Regions from separate parts of the Pseudoalteromonas sp. TP27 genome, predicted to be linked through region 2. Evidence: predicted binding sites of a transcription regulator. Region 2 holds the regulator's gene; the other holds the start of a gene.

Region 1 (10,220 bases), on a different contig from region 2:
CTCTATCACAAAAAAGAGACATACCCTTTGTTAAAGGAGGTAACGTAGCTTCATCTTTTAATTCAGACTTACCCATTAACACCTTAAAGCCCAAACTTACATCTTGCTTTGCATTTGCTTTAAATAATCCGCCAGCAATTGTTATCTCTGCTTTAGTTTCGTTATATATATAGTCGGGATAAAACTGAATTAGGTAATGCCGACTTATTAATTGATATACCTTCGCTTCGTCACCGCTCAAACTCGCTGACTTTAACTGTTTTGCCGTCGGCACAATTGCATGGTGTGCAGCCACTTTTGAATCGTTAAAACATTTACTATGCTTTTTTACATCAGCCCCATTTACTAATTCTGTGCTTTGCCCACCATTAGCACTTATAGCTTTAAAAATAGCAGATGCATCTTGGTGATGATCTTTGGGTAAATAGCGGTTATCCGAGCGTGGGTAGGTAATTAATTTATGTCGTTCGTAAAGTATTTGGCAAATATCCAACACTTTTTGAGCTGGCATACCAAATGCTTTAGCGGCATCTATTTGTAGGGCTGATAAGTTATACGGTAACGGTGCACTTTGTTTTTTTTGTTTTTGCTCAAGCGCTGTAAGCTCAGCATTTTGTTTGCTAATACGCGAAGCAACATTTTCTGCGAGTGCTTTGTTAAGTATTCGGCCTTCTTCATCTTGATGTGGCTCACATGCTTTACTGGGAATCCACTTAGCTATGAATGGCTGGTTATCTGGAGTAAGCAAATGCGCCAGTACATCATAAAAAGGCTTAGATACAAAGTGTGCTATTTCGTTATCTCTATTAACAACAAGACCTAAAATAGGGGTCTGTACTCGCCCTACCGAAAGTACATTGCCGAATCCTGCTTTTTGCCCTGCTAATGTATATGCTCGCGTTAAATTCATACCAAATAGCCAATCAGCACGAGAGCGTGCTAAAGCAGATACACTTAACGGAATAAAATCTCGATTAGAGCGCATATTACCCAATGATTTTTTTACTGCGGACAAATTTAAATCACTAATGAGTAAACGTTGCGTACTCTGCTTTTTAGCCTGACTTATTTTAGCCTCTTCAATTACTTGATCAACTAGTAGCTGACCTTCACGGTCTGGATCGCCAGCGTGAATAAGTTGCGAGGCTTGTTTAATTAATTTTTTTAAAACAGTGAGCTGTTTGCGCGTTTTGGTTTTTGCTTTTAACTTCCACTGTTCAGGTATGATAGGTAAGTGTTCAAACTGCCACTTTTTAAAGCGCTCATCGTAATCATCGGGTTCTGCTTGTTCTAGCAAATGTCCAATACACCACGATACACAATCGCCATTAGCGACTTCTATATAACCATCATATTTTTTATGTGGTTTTGGTAACGCATCAGCAATAGCGCGTCCAAGTGAAGGTTTTTCTGCAATGTAGAGTTTCATAGCCTGCTCACCACTGTTTATATAAACAGTAGTTTAGCACAGCTACTTTAAAGGAGGGAAATTTTTGTAACTATTGGCTAGCTGGGCTTTTTTTGTCTTTTGTTAAAATATAAATAAGCGGAAGATAACAAACAACAACGGTGCCTATATTAATAAATGGCAATAAGGTTTTATAAATGTATGTACTATAAGAAAGATCCCATAAATGGCGGTCGACTAATCTAAATAGTTGCAAAATAGGAGCACCAACTACAACCAGTTGACCTAAAACACACTGCCACAAATAGATTTTATCTTTTATTCCTAAATAGGCAATCAAAGCCATCCAAGCAAGATCATTACACGCCCAAATAACGTAACGATACAAATATATGCCATCATCAAAATCTTTTAAGGCGCTATAAGTAAGAGTACCGTATAAAAAAAATGCAGCCGTAATTAACACAAAACGCAGAGCTAAATGATCTTTGCGTAAATAAAATATAAAAATAGCTGGGCTTAGAATTAAGAACCAGCTATTTCCAAGTATTCTCATACCACTATCAAACCATATGGGCATGGGACTATTTAATCATCTTTTTTGTTGTCATCATCATCTTGCCCATTACCGTTACCTGGCATATAACTAAATTTATCTATCTTTTTCATAATTCACTTCGTTACATTTGTTAAAGAACCATTACTTTATGATAAATAAACGTACTTGCCAAGTAAAGTTATCTTACATCAATAGGTTCAGACTCTTTTGCTTTACCTTGTAAAATAGAAATCTCTACACGCCTGTTACGACGACGATCTTCATCTGTATCATTCGGTACCAGTGGTCTTGTTTCAGCTCGCCCAACCACCATCATTCGGGTTTTATCAAATCCTTGGACTTTTTGCAGTTCACTTGCAACGGCTACTGCCCGTTTTGACGATAAATCCCAATTATTAATATATAACTCATTCGAAACCTGAAAATCATCAGTATGGCCAGATACTGTTATTTCACCAGGTACATCTTTTAACAGCACACCAATATCTTTAATTATAGGTTTAAATTTAGGCTGTAAAAATGCACTACCTGAAGGAAAAGAGCCATTTTCTCTAATGCGAATAATTATTTGCTGTCCCAAGGACTCGAGTTCAATTGCGCCATCTATTATTTGAGTTTCTAACTGTTGGGCTATTTTTTTGACTAACTCGTTAGTTTGCTCCTGATCGGCTGAAGAAGTTGCTTGTTCAGCTCCTTGATCTTGTGAAGTGCTACTGGACTCACCACCTCGTTTGTCACCACGCTGCTCTTGCCTACCACCAGCTGAGCTTTCATCACCAGCTTGAAACTCTAACATTTGCTGAGTCATTTCTACTGTTTGTTGCTGAATAGTTTCAATTGGGGTGGGCTCTGGTTTACCTGGAGTAAATTCCATGGCAATCACAGAAGTCCCTTTAGGGATATCTTTTACTTCAATTTTGTTTTGTACACCAAAAGCAAACTTCATAGAGCCTGCAATTTGTTTAAATTTGAGTACATCCATTTCAGAGAAAGCCAACAAGAGTACAAAAAAGCACATTAATAGTGACATTAAATCGGCAAACGTTCCCATCCATGCAGGTAGACCTGGTGGCGGACATTTGCACTCTTGTTCAGACATAGTTACTCCTCGGTATCTACTTTACGTTTTGATTCAGCTAAGTAGTTTTTCAATATACCCTCGATTACTTTTGGATTTTGGCCATCTTGAATACCTAGAATTGCATCTAAAATTAAGCGCTGATTCATAGCTTCCTCATCTTTACGTAGCTCTAATTTAACCTGAATAGGTATAGCTATAACATTAGCCAAGAATGCACCATATAGGGTTGTTAATAACGCTACAGCCATTGCTGGACCAATTGCCTTTGGATCATCCATGTTAGACAACATTGCAACCAAACCAATTAAAGTACCAATCATACCCATTGCTGGCCCTATGTCAGCTAAAGACTTAAATAAACCCGCCCCCATTTCATGGCGAGTAGTTGTTAGAGAAATATCTTTTTGAAGTGTTGCGCGAACTACATCAGCATCATGGCCATCAACGAGCATATCGACTCCTTTGCGCATAAAAGGATTTGGTATTTCAGCTTCTTCGAGTGCTAAAAACCCCCCTTTACGAGCTGAATCAGCAAGCTCAACTGCTTTTTCTATAAGCTCTTCTGGCGTTTCAATTTTAAACATAAACGCTTTAGTAACAACTTTACCTATACCCAAGAATTGCGACATAGTGAAGTTTGATAAAACAATAAAAAGTGAACCACCAAATACAATAACTACAGATGGGGTATTATAAAACATAGCGACTTCGCCGCTACTACTCATGAACATGGACATAACAATTAAGCCAACTGCGCCCAAAATCCCTATAATGGTTGCTAAATCCACATTTCCTCCAGAAGTTTCATGCTTAATGGCCTTATCATAAATTTTTTATTATTGACTGCTTATCGGCAACATATTGAATTGCTTGAGCCATTTTTATAAATAAACATAAAAAGAAGTCTTTAGCACTATCTTAGATCAAGTTATAGAGGCTACCTAATTATCAATTGATTTATTAAACCAACAGAGCGCTGTTAAGGCCTCATTAATGCACTTGAAATATAATTTAACGTTATAAAGGTAAAAAACCAATATCATCCTTTGACCTAGTTTAGCATTCCCCCTAAAATTGACCCCTAAATTTATTATGTAAGCTGAAATAAAGATGGCGACTAAAAAACCTGAAAACTTAAGTTTCGAACAAGCACTAGAAGAATTGTCTACAATCGTTAGTGACATGGAACAAGGTGACTTATCGCTTGAGCAATCGTTAAAGCAATTTGAGCGTGGAATTGCATTGGCAAGCGCTTCATCAGGAAAATTACAGCAAGCAGAACAAAAAGTATCAATTTTGATGGGGAATGGCGAAAAGTCAGTACTTACAAATTTTGATAATGATATGGAATAGCTGTGAGCATAAAAAATCATATTGAACGTGCTCAAAAAGATGTAGTAGCGACCTTACAGCAGCATTTTAAACAGCCTCTCGATACAGAAGAAACGGTAAAGAACGCTACCCAGTATGGATTATTTAATGGCGGTAAAAGATTACGTCCATTTTTAGTTTATGCCACAGGGAAAATGCTCGGCGCGAACCAGCAAGACTTAAATGTACTTGCTGCTGCAATTGAGTGCATTCATAGCTATTCGTTAGTTCATGATGACTTACCAGCAATGGACGATGACGACTTACGCCGTGGGCGCCCTACTTGTCATATAGAGTTTGGCGAGGCAAATGCAATTTTAGCCGGTGATGCTCTACAAACTCTCGCCTTTGAGCTTATTGCGAATCATAAATTTGAATGCTCATCGCAAACACAGGTAAAAATGATGGCTACACTTGCCCACGCATCAGGCCTTCAGGGTATGGTTGGCGGGCAAGGTCTTGATATAGCGGCAACTGATAAAGTAATTACCGTACAAGAGCTTGAGCGGATACATAAACTAAAAACTGGGGCTCTTATTAATTGTGCAATTACACTCGGTGCACTGTGCAGTGAAAAAGCAGACCAACAAACCTTAGAAAATTTAAGTGTTTTTGGGTATGCTATAGGGCTGGCATTTCAAGTACACGACGACATTTTGGACGTTGAAGGTGATACGGTTACTTTAGGAAAGCCACAAGGCTCCGATATTGCCGCGAATAAAGCGACATATCCGGCGTTATTAGGTATGCTAGGCGCTAAAGAAAAGGCGCAAAATTTAATACAACAAGCCCATGAAGCGTTGGCAAATATAGATGCTGATACAATACTTCTTGCGTCGCTAGCAAATTATCTTATTGAGCGTGACCACTAATTTTTGCTCATACGTATTGCAATTAGCACTGACATTATTACTCAACATTAATTATTCGTAAAAGCTTTGAATTAATTAGTGTTAGCGAAGGATATATATAAAACCATGACACTTGACAGTAGCAAGTATCCATTACTTAATTTGGTTGACGAGCCAGCCCAATTGCGTGACTTAGCGCAAGATAAACTCCCTGCATTTAGCAATGAGCTGCGCGATTATTTACTCAACTCAGTATCGCAAAGTAGCGGTCATCTAGCGTCTGGTTTAGGGACGGTTGAACTAACCGTTGCGCTGCATTATGTTTATAACACTCCAGACGATCGCCTAGTCTGGGATGTGGGTCATCAAGCTTATCCGCATAAAATTCTTACTGGTCGTCGCGACCAAATGCACACTATTCGCCAAAAAGACGGCCTACACCCTTTTCCTTTTCGCGATGAAAGTCAATACGATACGTTTAGCGTAGGCCATTCAAGCACGTCTATTTCGGCTGCTTTAGGCATGTCTATTGCCGCACAAAAAGAAGGTAAAGGTCGAAAGTCTGTTGCCATTATTGGCGACGGGGCTATAACCGCAGGCATGGCATTTGAAGCGATGAATCATTTAGGCGATGTAAAATCAGACATGCTTATTATTTTAAATGATAACGAAATGTCGATTTCTGAAAATGTGGGTGCATTAACAAATCACTTTGCTCGAATTTTATCAGGTAGCTTTTATACTAACATTCGTGAAGGTAGTAAAAAGTTGCTCTCAGGTGTGCCTCCGGTAAAACAACTTGCCAGTAAAATGGAAGAACATATTAAAGGCATGATGATTCCGGGTACCTTCTTTGAAGAATTAGGTCTAAATTATATTGGCCCAATTGATGGTCACGATGTAAACATGCTTGTTGATACGCTACGTAATATGCGTAATTTAAAAGGCCCACAGCTTTTACATATAAAAACGCAAAAAGGTAAGGGCTACAAACCGGCTGAAGCCGATCCTATTGGCTACCATGGTGTACCAAAATTCGACCCAAGCACAACTAGTCTGCCTAAATCTAAACCTAGTGCTGCTACTTTTTCAAAAGTATTCGGCGATTGGTTATGCGATATGGCAAAGCAAGACAGCAAGTTAATGGCTATCACGCCTGCAATGCGCGAAGGTTCAGGCATGGTCCGTTTTTCTAAAGAACATCCAGATCAATACTTTGATGTGGCTATTGCAGAGCAGCATGCCGTTACTTTAGCTGCGGGTTTTGCATGTGAAGGTTTAAAACCTGTTGTTGCTATTTACTCGAGCTTTTTACAACGTGCGTATGACCAATTAATACACGATGTTGCACTGCAAAACTTACCTGTATTATTTGCCATTGACCGCGCTGGTATTGTGGGAGCCGATGGTGAAACTCACCAAGGTGCGTACGATTTAAGCTTTATGCGCTGCATTCCAAATATGGTAATTATGGCACCAAGCGATACCAATGAGTGTCGTCAAATGCTGTACACCGGTTATAAAGCAAACTGCCCTGTTGCAGTTCGTTATCCTCGAGGTAGTGCAGGTACTGCAGACATTGAAAGCACTATGCAACTGCTTGAAATAGGTAAGGCAGATACAATTAAGAAAGGCAGTAAAATTGCCATTTTATCATTTGGTACATTACTTGAAAATGCACAGTTTGCTGCAGATGAATTAGATGCAACGCTTGTTAATATGCGTTTTATTAAACCACTTGATACTGCACTTTTAAATGAGCTTGCAACTAGCCACGATGTAATTGTTACGCTTGAAGATAATGCTATTGCTGGCGGTGCCGGCTCTGCAGTTAACGAATACTTAGCAACGCTAAAAGCTGATATTAATATTCTTAACTTAGGTATTCCTGATGAGTTTATTAAACACGGCACCCAAGATGAAATGCACAATGAAATGGGATTAGGCGAGCAAGGAATATTAACCGCTATTAAAGCGTTTATTAATTAACTTCCTATACATCTAATACCAATTCCATTAAGTATGTGTTCTAAATTTTACGCCGAAAAAATAATTCAGTTCTAGGCGTAAATTGATGTAAATGGTTGTTCCCTTTGCGAAATTTACAACAAAGAAATGGGTTGTTTTAGCAAGTAAAATAGATCAGCTATTTATTGGAATTGGTATAAAGTAGAGCACATTAAAAAAGGAGCCTAGGCTCCTTTTTTAATGTCAAATATTGCTGATCAGCGCATCCACACTTTTATATCAGCTAGGCCATTGCTTTGTAAAATACCTAATTGTTGATCAACGTTAGAATTTTGTTCAAACTCAAATGCATCAAGCTGATCATCAAACGTAATATTTGCAACACCATCACCACCGCGCTTTTTAACTTGGTGCAATGAAATATCAGCTAAATTAATAGATGTTTCCCAGCTAATTACCTGCCCACCCAAAAGTGGTAATGGATAAAATGACCAACCAATTGATGCCGTGATATTAGTTGTTTTTCCATTTGGTAATTGAAATGAATTAGCCGCTATTACTTTACAAAGATCCGAAGCATAGCTGTCTATTTTATTGCATTTAAAGTCACGTAATAATAGTAAAAACTCATCACCACTCCAGCGTGCCACATAGTCAGAACCCTGTGTACGCGAGTTTAACAATGCAGCCATTTGCTGTAAGCAGCTATCACCTGCAATTGGGCCATAGGCATCGTTAATACGGCTAAAGTTATCAAAATTAATAATAACTAAAACAAGCGACTTACCCTGAGCCTGTAGCGACTGTGAATTACGTTGAAAGTGTTCAATATCTTTAGGGAGTTGATCAAACAAAAAGCGACGGCTACGCAGCCCCGTTAGCTCATCTGAGTGACTCACTAATTTAAGCTGTGAATTCACTTGGCCTAATTTATCATTAGCTTGACGAAGCTCTAAGGTACGCTCAGTGATCAAGCCCTCTAATGCTTCTTGTTTTCTGCGCTCTTGTGCTCTAAATACCCAAAAAATCAGATAGAAAAGTAAAATAAAACCACTGGTAATTAAAAGCCTAAAGTAAATAGTTTCGTCAAAGCGCTCAGGCACTACAAAGCCGTATTCTACATCTTGCGCTTTAGTCCAATCTTCACCTTGGCGCTTCGCTTCTAATTGAAACAAAAACGAGCCTGGAGGCAAGTTAGTATAAATAGCTTCACGTCGCGTATTAGCATAGCGCCAATCACTATCTAAGCCACTTAGTTTATATCTAAATTCAATGCTGTTTGGTGCATAGTAATCAATAGCTGTGTAAGTTAGCGTTATATCACGCTCGTCTGTTTCTAATGATGGTTTTTTACCAAGCGCAGCGGTAGTTAAATGACGAAGTGGCGTTGTTATTGTCTCTATTGTTGGCTTTAACGCAAGCACACCAAATAGCTCTACATTTTTAGGTATTTCAACAACACCTTGTAAGCTTGGGTACCAAATAGAGTTTCCGGTGTCTGCTACCGCATCATGACCAAGGCCACTACAACATTGATTTGCTTTACCATCGAGTTGACGGTCAAAAGATGAAATTACTTCTTCTACTTTTAAGCTTTTTATCTCTGTTTTAAATTGCTCTACAGGCATTCTGTAAACACCTTTCATGGTGCTTACCCAAACATGCTTTAACTTTTCATCATATTCTAGGCTAAATATAGAACCATACGGTAAACCATTAGCTGCATCGAGTTGACGCCATTGCCCTTGCGTACTTCTGTAAAAAAGCCCATCGTTAAGAGAGCCGATTAAAATACCCACGCCATCTATATGTAGCACGCTAGTTACGTATGCGCTTTCAAGTGTTGTTTGGTCGCCAATTTTTTCAATGCCGCGGTCTGTAAAGTAATATGCCCCTTTACTAGTACCAATCACACCAAAGTTTGTTTTATCTAATACGTAGGTAATAAACTTACTACCTAAAAAAGCGTTATAGGCAAAAGGCGTTAAACCAGCATAGTTTAATCGATATAAACCACGTCCTGTACCAATCCAAAATCCGCCTTTACTAGAGCGACTTATTGCAAATACCGGATTATCGCGAAGCGCTCGACCTGGAATGGTATAAAGTGTCTTATTTTCAAAAACAAATAATCCACGTCCTGTAGCTATATATAATCGTTCACCATCAAATTGTAGATCGTGTACTGACGCGTACCCATATTTACTACTTGGGACTAAATTAATAAAACTTTTATCTAAATCGAAATAACCAATGCCGCTTTTGTTAGCAACCCAGAGTTTTCCATCAGGAGCTTGGCTAATGGCCATAACAGATTCGGTCATATCTGAAACTGCTGAATGCCTTTCTACTCGCCCTTCATGGGCAAGCCATAAGCCTTCACTAAAACTTGCTAACCAAACGTTATTTTTATCATCTCTAAAAATATCAGCAAACCATATACTTTGATCAAGCTGGCTTGGCTCTACCCATTGCCATTCACCCGTTTTATCTCTAAACAATAAACGCCCATAGGTCGAAACCCACAAACCTCCATCGGTATCACTCATAAACTTATAAACGGCTGAGTTATTTGCATTAGGTAAAGGAAAAGGTCTTAGTTCATCATCTAAATCTAAAAAGTATGCACCTAGCTCAGAGGCTATATACAAATTACCGTTTAAGAATGATAAATCGTGCACTATGGTTTGCGCTAAGCGCTCTGGTAACGATATTTTTGCAGTAAGCTCTAAACGTAGTTTAGAAAAATCAGACGAATTTTTTGTAAGACGTAATAAATGACGATCATTAACCAGCCAAATACCTTCAGGAGAGAGTGCCATTTGGCTAACAGAGCCAACTATTTGTGTGATCACAGTAGCATTAACAATAGGTAGAGGACCATTTACTTCAGTGCGTAAATCAACTTGCCCTCTATCTACATAGTATAGGCCGTTGGCCGCTATCCATATGCTGCCTTTAGAGTCCTCAAGAATATCCCTT
Region 2 (10,220 bases):
GCGATGCCATTGCAGGTATTGTTATATTGATCATCAATATTGTTGGTGGTTTGTTTGTAGGTATGATTCAGCATAATTTGAGCTTTGGTGATGCTATGGAAGTATATACATTACTTACCATTGGTGATGGCTTAGTTGCTCAGCTCCCTTCTTTATTGCTTTCAATTGGTACAGCGATTGTTGTAACACGCCAAAATGAATCGCTCAATATGGGGGATCAATTCAAGAAACAACTTGGTAACGAAAAATCGCTCTTTATTGCTTCAGGTATTTTGATCATCATGGGGTTAGTGCCTGGCATGCCGCATTTTGCTTTTTTAAGTTTAGGTGCGTTACTAGGCTATTTAGCTTACTACACACAGCAAAGTAAATTAAAAGCCGCCGCTGCAGAGGCTGAGGAAGCAGCTAATGGTGGAAGCGCTGCAACGGGTGTTGCAAATAAACAAGAACAAAAAGAACTTGGTTGGGATGACGTTCAACAGGTTGATGTAATTGGATTAGAGGTAGGTTACAGATTAATTCCTTTAGTTGACCAATCACAGGGTGGTGAGTTACTTAATCGTATTAAAGGTGTACGTAAAAAGCTTTCTCAAGAACTTGGCTTTTTGGTGCCACCTGTACATATTCGCGATAATTTAGAGCTTGACCCTAATGCATACAGAATAACACTAATGGGTGTTTCAACGGGTGAGAGCGAGCTTAAACATGGCGACGAGCTAGCTATTAACCCAGGGCAAGTATTTGGTCCAATTAAAGGCGTTGACACTAAAGACCCTGCTTTTGGTCTTGATGCAGTATGGATTAAGCCAGATCAAAAAGATGAAGCGCAATCACTCGGTTATACCGTTGTCGATTCTGCCACGGTAGTTGCAACCCATATTAGCCAGTTATTAACCAACAGTGCAGCGTTATTACTTGGCCATGAAGAAGTTCAAAACTTGCTTGATATGCTTGCTAAAAGCCATCCTCGTTTAGTGGAAGGACTAGTACCCGATGTATTGCCATTAACTGTAATTGTAAAAGTACTGCAAAATTTATTGAATGAAGGGGTGGCTATTCGCGACATGCGCTCAATTGTTCAAACCCTTGTTGAATATGGTCCGCGTAGCCAAGACCCTGATGTATTAACGGCTGCGGTGCGTATTTCCCTGCGTAGATTAATTGTTCAAGATGCAGTGGGTATGTCATCAGAAATCCCTGTCATAACCTTGGCGCCTGAGTTGGAACAGATGTTGCATCAGTCATTACAAAATGCAGGTGATGAAGGTGCCGGTATTGAGCCAGGACTTGCAGAGCGGCTTCAAGTGTCATTGACACAAGCGCATCAAAATCAAGAAATGGCCGGTGAACCTTCTATATTACTAACGTCAGGAATGTTACGCACTGTATTATCTCGTTTTGTTAAGTACACCATTCCAGGATTGAGAGTGATGTCTTATCAAGAGGTACCAGATGAAAGACAGATCAAGATTGTTAGCTCTGTAGGCCAACAATAAGATTTTAACAGGGGTTAAACCATGAAGATTAAACGTTTTTTTGCTAAAGATATGCGCACAGCACTTAAAGAAGTTAAAGATGAGTTAGGTGTTGATGCGGTTATTATGTCAAATAAGAAGCTGGCTAACGGTGTAGAAATTGTAGCGGCAGTTGATTATGACAAAGCAGCCCCTAAAGTAGCAGCGCAACCACAACGTACTGCTGAGCCTCGTGCTCAAGCGTCACAGCAAAGTATGCATAATTTTATAAAGCCAGAGCCTCAGCGTGCCAAACCTGAGCCTCAAGCAAAAGTGGCTGACAGCTTACAAGCATTATTAGAGCGTCAATCACCGCGTCCACGTTCTCCTGAACTAGCATCTATGTTTTCACAATCGGGTATTGATACTACTGATAACTATCAAGAACCTGCTGCGCAGCCGCGTACTAAAAATATGTTTGCACGTGATGATGAAGCTCAGGCACGTCCACAAACTCAAGCAGATAGCTTAGGCTTTGATGATTTAGACCGTGACTTTGATGATTTAGATAGCCCGGTAACTGCTCGCCCACAAAATAAAAATAATGAAAGCGAAGAAATGACAAATATGCGTGAAGAAATGAACGCAATTCGTCAATTATTAGAACATCAAGTATCGGGTTTAATGCAGCAAGACATGGCACGTCGCGACCCAACTCGTGCTTGTATGGTTGACCGTTTGGTCGGCATGGGTATTGATAAAGAAGTCGCGCAACAAATGGCATGTTTCGTACCTGATGACGTATCTCGTCAACAAGGTTGGAAAGCATTGCTAACAATGGTTGAAGATCAAATGCAAACAACCAATAACGAAATACTTCGCCAAGGTGGTGTATATGCGTTAGTGGGTCCAACAGGTGTGGGCAAAACCACGACAGTTGCTAAGCTTGCAGCGTTAGGTGCACAAAAGTATGGTGCTGATAAAGTGGCTCTAATAACCACGGATACGTACAGGATTGGTGCTTATGAGCAGCTTGCAACTTACGGCCGTATTATTGGTTGTGGTGTAAAACAAGTTAAAGATGCTAATGAACTAGCTGAAGTTTTATATCATCTGCGTAATAAACGACTAGTATTAATTGATACCGCAGGTATGAGTCAACGAGATTTGCGCTTAACCGAGCAGTTAAACACGTTAATGCGTAACCAACGTGTAGATATTCGCAACTACCTAGTACTTAGTGCCACAGCACAAATTAATGTACTACAAGAAACTGTACGCCACTTTAAAAAAGTACAGTTAAGTGGCTGTATTTTCACTAAGTTAGATGAGTCATTAAGTTTAGGTGAAATTATTAGTATTGCGATTCAAAATCGTCTTCCAATAGGGTATCTTACTAATGGTCAACGAGTACCAGAAGATATTCGTGTTGCAAATGCTGAGAAACTAGTGAAAAAGGCTGAACAATTGTATTTAAAAAGAATAAAAGCACAAGATTCAAGGCATCAATCAGTGGCGTCAAGTTCAGTAGGGATGTATGATTAACACAGTATTAGATCAAGCAAGCGGCCTGCGAAAAATGAGTCAGAACAATAACAATGGCGTAAAAGTTATTGCTGTTACCGGTGGTAAAGGCGGAGTAGGGAAAACAAATGTTTCTCTAAATACTGCTATAGCATTAGGGCAGCAAGGTAATAGAGTGTTAGTACTGGATGCCGACTTAGGTTTAGCAAACTGTGATGTTATGCTTGGTTTGCGTGTTGAGCGCAATTTATCACACGTTTTGTCTGGTGAATGCGAGCTTGACGAAATTTTAGTTGAAGGCCCAGCAGGTATTAAAATTGTACCTGCTACCTCAGGTTCGCAAAGTATGGTTGAACTATCGCCACCTGAGCATGCAGGGCTAATTCGTGCATTTAGCGAATTGAATACCGAATTTGATATTTTGATAGTAGATACAGCCGCTGGTATTTCAGACATGGTGCTGAGCTTTTCGCGCGCAGCACAAGATGTAATGGTTGTAGTGTGCGATGAACCAACATCAATCACAGATGCTTATGCACTTATTAAAGTATTAAGCCGTGAACATGGTGTTTATAAGTTCAAAATTGTTGCCAATATGGTCCGTAGTATGCGTGAAGGCACTGAATTGTTTGCAAAGCTATCTAAAGTAACCGATCGCTTTTTAGATGTGTCGATGGAACTAGTAGCAACGGTTCCTTATGACGAAAATATGCGCAAAGCAACGCGTCGTCAAAAAGTGATTGTAGAACTTTTTCCAAATTCGCCAGCCGCTCTTGCTTTTAAAGCGTTGGCAACCAAAGCAGTTAAATGGCCAATACCAAACCAACCATCTGGTCATTTAGAGTTTTTCATTGAGAAGCTAGTAAACGGCTAATTATGACAACATTGGTGAATAGAGCTATGGGATATCAATCAACACAAAATTTAAATGTGATTGTTGAGAAGCATGCATCACTTGTCAAAAAGGTGGCGTGTCATCTAATTGCTCGATTACCCCCTAGCGTTCAACTTGATGATTTAATTCAATCAGGAATGATAGGTTTAATAGAAGCTTCAAAAAACTTTGATGCAACAAAAGGCGCAAGCTTTGAAACTTTTGCTGGTATTCGTATTCGCGGAGCTATGCTTGATGAAATGCGCCGTGGTGATTGGGCTCCTCGTTCAGTACATCGCAAAAGCCGGCAAGTTGCAGAGGCAATTACTGAGCTTGAAAGTAGTCTCAATCGTGAACCAACGAATACAGAAGTTGCTGAAAAACTTGAAATTTCGCTTAATGAATACCATCATATTTTAAGTGATGTAAATTCTAGTAAAGTATTAGGTATTGAAGACCTTGGGATAGATGAGGATGTTATTACTCCCATTGACCAGGATTTTGCACTAGATAGACCTTTTAATAATGTAAAAAAAGATCGGTTTAATGCATCTTTACTAAGTGCAATTAAGTCACTACCGGAGCGTGATGCAATGGTGCTCTCTTTGTACTACAACGATGAAATGAATTTAAAAGAAATAGGACATATACTCGATGTAAGTGAATCGCGTGTAAGTCAGATACATGGTCAGGCGATGATTAAGCTCAAGGCTAAAATCAATGACTGGATAAATTAGTAGTAAGTAAACACAGGTTAAGACCTCACTGGAGGATGTTTTGGATAAAAACATGAAAATTCTTGTAGTTGATGATTTTTCAACAATGAGAAGAATTATAAAAAATTTGTTACGTGATTTAGGTTTCACTAACGTTCAAGAAGCTGATGATGGTTCTACAGCTTTGCCTATGCTACAAAATCAGGTATTCGATTTTGTGGTTACTGATTGGAATATGCCAGGAATGCAAGGCATTGATCTTCTAAGAGCAATTCGTGCGGATGATAAGTTAAAACACATTCCCGTATTGATGGTAACAGCAGAAGCTAAAAAAGAACAAATAATAGCAGCAGCGCAAGCTGGTGTTAATGGTTATATTGTTAAGCCATTTACGGCTGGAACATTAAAAACTAAATTAGAAAAAGTATTTGAACGTTTAGGCTAAATGATAAGGGAGAGGCTTATGCCAGCACCTGCTGCGCCTCAAATAACGTTAGAACAAGCTCGTCAACTCGTTGTTTTTTTAGAGAATAATGAACAAGATAAAGCCAATCAGTTAATTTTAGAGAGCGCTTCCAAAGAGCACTCCGAATTATTTGCTGAAGTTGGGAAATTGACTCGTCAATTGCATGACTCACTAAAAGGATTTGAGCTTGATACTCGTTTGGCTAATTTAACTACAGATGCCATTCCAGATGCTAAAAAGCGACTTAATTATGTTATAGAAATGACAGAAAATGCCGCTAATAAAACAATGGATGCAGTGGAAGCGAGCCTTCCTATAGCCCAACAATTAGCAGATGAAATATCCCATATCAAACCGACATGGGATCGTTTAATGAGCCGCGAAATTCAGTTGGGTGAGTTTAAATCGTTGTGCCATAGTATTGATAAATTTATGAATAACTCTCATCATAAAACGGATGAGCTTCAGAGCTTAATGACTAATGTATTAATGGCTCAAGACTATCAAGATTTAACGGGGCAAGTTATCCGTCGGGTTATTGATCTTGTTAGAGAAGTAGAAGAAAGCTTACTTCATCTTTTAACAGCATTTGCTGCTCAAGATGACAGCCCAGTAGAGATAACAGAGCAACAAAAAATAGAAGAACCAGTTGTTACACAAACTTTAGCAGGTCCAGAAGGCCCTATTATTGATAAAGAGTCGCGTAATGATGTTGTATCTGATCAAGATGAAGTCGATGATCTTTTATCAAGTTTGGGCTTCTAAGAGGAGAGTTACTGCATGTTTGAAGTCGATGAAGATATTTTACAAGACTTTCTCGTAGAGGCAGGAGAAATCCTAGAGCTTTTATCTGAACAGTTGGTTGAACTGGAAAATAATCCAGAAGATACAGAGTTACTAAACGCTATATTTAGAGGCTTTCACACTGTAAAAGGTGGGGCAGGCTTTTTAGCTATGACAGAACTTGTTGATGCTTGTCATGGTGCTGAAAACGTATTTGATTTATTACGTCAAGGCGTGCGGACGGTCAATTCAGAGTTAATGGATGTTATTTTACAAGCGCTCGACACCATTAATGAAATGTTCGCGACTATCCAAAATAGGGATAAGCCAGAACCTGCAGATCCTGAATTACTTCATACCCTTCACATTTTAGGTCTACCTCCAACAGAAGATGAGCTTAACGGTGTATCTTCGAACAATGAAGTTGAACAACCTCAAAACGAAGTAGTTGATACGCCCATAGTTGATGACGAAGATCCGTTTGCATTTGATGAACTATTTAGCGGAACGCCTTCGGTTAGCGATGCTGAAATTGATGAAATAACTGAAGACGAATTTGAAAACTTACTGGATGAACTACACGGTAAAGGACAAGGTCCTGTAATTGAGAAGCCAGTAGCAAGCAGTAATGACTTTAATGGTGACATTACGGATGATGAATTTGACAGCTTATTAGATGAGTTACATGGAGTCGGCAGTTTTGGTGATGTTGCTAGTAAAGCACCTATAGAACCAGCAAAACCAGACTCAAGCCCGGTTAATTCATCAGATGATGAAATTAGTGATGACGAGTTTGAAGCACTCCTTGATGAACTTCATGGTAAAGGCACTGCACCTAAATCAATAGAAAGCACGCCAGCTGTGAATCAGCCCAATATTCCTGCAACACCAGTTGCTAAAGCTAGTGAGCCTGTAAAAAAACCAGAGTCTGCGAAAGCACCTGTTTCTAAACCGGTAGAAAAGCCTGTTGTGAAAGCAGCACCCGCAGCGGCAAAAAAATCAGCGCCGCCAGCAGCAGAAACTACCGTTCGTGTAGATACAAAACGACTTGACCAAATTATGAATATGGTTGGTGAGTTAGTCCTTGTGCGAAACCGCTTGGTTAGTTTAGCGACTAACTCAGACAGTGAAGCGATGGGTAAAGCAATCTCTAACTTAGATGTAGTGACTGCGGATATTCAAGGCGCAGTTATGCAAACGCGAATGCAACCAATTAAGAAGGTATTTGGTCGTTTCCCTCGCGTGGTACGTGATTTAGCGCGCAGCTTAAACAAAGATATTGACTTAAAGCTTGTAGGTGAAGAAACTGATTTAGATAAAAATTTGGTGGAAGCACTTGCTGATCCACTTGTGCATTTAGTTCGAAATTCTGTTGACCATGGTATTGAAATGCCCGCTGTTCGTGAGGCCGCAGGTAAGCCTAGAACAGGTAATGTTACTCTATCAGCGTCCCAAGAAGGCGATCATATTTTGCTAACCATTAAAGATGATGGCGCTGGTATGGATGCTGAAAAGCTGAAAAAAATAGCAATTAGTAAAGGCGTGCTCGATCACGACCAAGCAAGTCGACTTTCTGACAGCGAAGCGTATAACTTGATTTTTGCACCCGGCTTTTCTACAAAAGAAGAGATATCTGATATTTCAGGTCGTGGTGTAGGAATGGACGTGGTGAAAACTAAAATCACCCAACTGAACGGTTCAGTAAGTATTCAATCTGAGTTAGGCGTAGGTACTATTTTAGAAATAAAAGTACCACTTACCTTGGCTATATTACCTACCTTAATGGTGATTGTTGGCGCACAAACATTTGCGTTACCACTTGCAGGGGTTAGTGAAATATTCAACTTAGATTTAACTAAGACAAATGTGGTTGATGGGCAATTAACAATTATTGTGCGCAAAAAGGCAATACCGTTATTTTACCTTGAGCACTGGTTAGTAAAAGGCTCAGATCGTTCGCAGCGAAAGTCAAAAGGCCACGTAGTTATTGTTCAAATTGGTACACAGCAAGTTGGTTTTGTTGTTGACTCATTAATTGGTCAAGAAGAAGTAGTTATTAAACCTCTCGATGCGTTATTACAAGGTACGCCAGGTATGGCAGGCGCTACAATTACTTCGGACGGTGGAATTGCACTAATTTTAGATGTTCCAAATATGTTAAAACATTACGCTGGCTAACAATAAAGTAGGTATATATAAAATATATACCTACGAATAAATTTAATAAGAGAACTAAATGGCCGTAAAAGTTTTAGTTGTTGATGATTCTAGCTTTTTTCGCCGTAGGGTAAGCGAAATTCTTGAGCAAGATAGCGACATACACGTTATAGGTTTTGCTGTGAATGGCAGAGAAGCTGTTGAAAAAGCAGCTCAGCTACGTCCAGATGTGATTACTATGGATGTCGAAATGCCTGTGCTTGATGGTATTAGCGCAGTTAAAGAGATAATGGCGAGTAATCCAACGCCTATCTTAATGTTTTCATCACTAACACGTGATGGCGCAACAGCAACGTTTGATGCACTAGATGCTGGAGCAATGGATTTTTTACCGAAAAAATTTGAAGACATCGCTCGAAATAATGAAGACGCTATAAAGCTTTTGCAAAATAAAGTAAAAGATATAGGGCGAAGACGTTTACCACGAACATTTAGAGTTCCAACACCGCCTAAGTCAGTAATTCCAACTAAACTAACAACAAGTTCACTTTCGCAAAGAACAAGCACATTAACGCCTTCCATAAAACAGCCTGATAGAAGCTTTCAAAGAGCAGCCCCTACAACATCATCAGGTTCAAATATCAGCTCAATGCGAGCAAGTGGTAAACAATATCAGCTTGTTGCTATTGGTACTTCTACAGGTGGGCCTGTTGCGCTGCAAACTATACTGACTCAATTACCAGCTAATTTTCCTCACCCGATTTTACTTATTCAGCATATGCCAGCTGCATTTACACCTGCATTCGCAGCGCGCTTAAATGGTTTGTGCCAAATAAAAGTTAAAGAAGCACAACAAGGTGACCGCTTACAACCTGGAACTGCTTATTTAGCGCCAGGTGGACAGCAGATGATGGTAGAAGGGCGTGGAGCAAATAGAACTCTGCGCGTATTTGAAGATCATAGCGAGAGAATAAGCTATAAGCCGAGTGTAGATGTAACTTTTGCCAGTGCAGCAAAAACGTATCAAGGCGATGTGCTTGCTATTGTTTTAACAGGTATGGGCGCTGATGGACGCGATGGTGCAAGAATGTTAAAACAAATGGGTGCAACTATTTGGGCACAAGATGAGAAAAGCTGTGTTGTTTATGGAATGCCTCAAGCCATTGCTAATGCGGGGCTTTCGAGTGAAAGTTTAGCATTGAGTGATGTTGCGGCACGGATAAAGAGAGAGGTGGGTTGTGGATAAGCTCTCAATATTCGGGCTATTTGTGGCATTGGGTGCAATAGGACTAGGTTACTCTTTAGAAGGTGGCGTTGTTTCTGCTTTATTTAATGGTCCTGCGCTTATTATTGTATTAGGCGGCACGCTTGGTGCTGTGATGTTGCAAACATCAGCAAGTACCTTTAAAAAAATGCTAAATATGAGTTCGTGGGCTTTTGTTGCGCCACAATACGATATTGAAGACGCAATAGAGCAAGTTAAACGATGGTCTCATAAAGCGCGTCAAGAAGGTTATTTAGCGCTTGAAAATGAAGCGCTGGCTCACCCAGATGCGTATGCTGCAAAAGGTTTAAGCTTACTTGTAGATGGCTGCTCAGAGCAAAAACTGCGTGACACACTTGAGATTGATTTACTGCTAGAACGTGATCGTTTACTTGAAGCTGCGCGTGTTTATGAAGCAATGGGAGGCTACAGTCCTACCATTGGAATTTTAGGTGCCGTGCTTGGTTTAATACAGGCAATGTCGTTTATTACCGACCCGCAAATGCTTGGTGCAGGCGTTGCAGCGGCATTTATTGCGACCATTTATGGTGTTGGCTTAGCTAATTTATTGTTTTTACCTATGGCAAATAAGTTAAAGCAGCGTGTAGAGCAAAAAATGCTTTACCATGAAATGTTTGCTGAAGGGATTATCGCAATAAGCGTTGGCGAAAGCCCAGTAAATATAGAATTAAAGCTTGAAGCCTACCGCGTAGAGCGTCCTAATTTAGTGAACGAATAAGATGTTACGCCGACGACTTCGTCATTCTGATCCTAAAAGCCAACATACAGAGCGTTGGCTTGTATCGTATGCCGATTACATGACCATTATGTTTGCCTTTTTTGTAGTGCTGTATGCAATAGCGATTAACAAAGAAGAGCAATTTCAAATACTCTCAGACTCCCTCGAACATGTTTTTGATAAATCAGCCCGCCAGCACTCTGGTCAAGGTGAAGGCGTCAATGGTAATGGGATATTGACCGA

Evidence for each region. The regulator FliA, encoded in region 2, starts transcription of late flagellar genes. The targets are predictions, from matches to a motif close to CTAAAGNTNNNNNNNNNNNNGCCGATA.
Region 1: a site for FliA is predicted at 3,897-3,923, ahead of pomA (flagellar motor protein PomA). Genes of this name have one in related genera too.

Annotation. Positions count from the first base shown of each region.
Region 1 is NZ_JARDAK010000002.1:3,253-13,472, forward strand. It holds gene PX700_RS02285 (DNA topoisomerase III) at 1-1,429, opposite strand, end outside; gene PX700_RS02290 (hypothetical protein) at 1,500-1,988, opposite strand; gene PX700_RS02295 (flagellar motor protein MotB) at 2,146-3,066, opposite strand; gene pomA (flagellar motor protein PomA) at 3,069-3,836, opposite strand; gene PX700_RS02305 (exodeoxyribonuclease VII small subunit) at 4,159-4,401, shown strand; gene ispA ((2E,6E)-farnesyl diphosphate synthase) at 4,404-5,291, shown strand; gene dxs (1-deoxy-D-xylulose-5-phosphate synthase) at 5,397-7,259, shown strand; gene PX700_RS02320 (diguanylate cyclase domain-containing protein) at 7,496-10,220, opposite strand, start outside.
Region 2 is NZ_JARDAK010000005.1:165,460-175,679, forward strand. It holds gene flhA (flagellar biosynthesis protein FlhA) at 1-1,496, shown strand, start outside; gene flhF (flagellar biosynthesis protein FlhF) at 1,518-2,999, shown strand; gene PX700_RS08505 (MinD/ParA family ATP-binding protein) at 2,992-3,852, shown strand; gene PX700_RS08510 (RNA polymerase sigma factor FliA) at 3,879-4,589, shown strand; gene cheY (chemotaxis response regulator CheY) at 4,630-5,013, shown strand; gene PX700_RS08520 (protein phosphatase CheZ) at 5,032-5,799, shown strand; gene PX700_RS08525 (chemotaxis protein CheA) at 5,815-7,995, shown strand; gene PX700_RS08530 (protein-glutamate methylesterase/protein-glutamine glutaminase) at 8,054-9,220, shown strand; gene PX700_RS08535 (flagellar motor protein) at 9,213-9,977, shown strand; gene PX700_RS08540 (flagellar motor protein MotB) at 9,979-10,220, shown strand, end outside.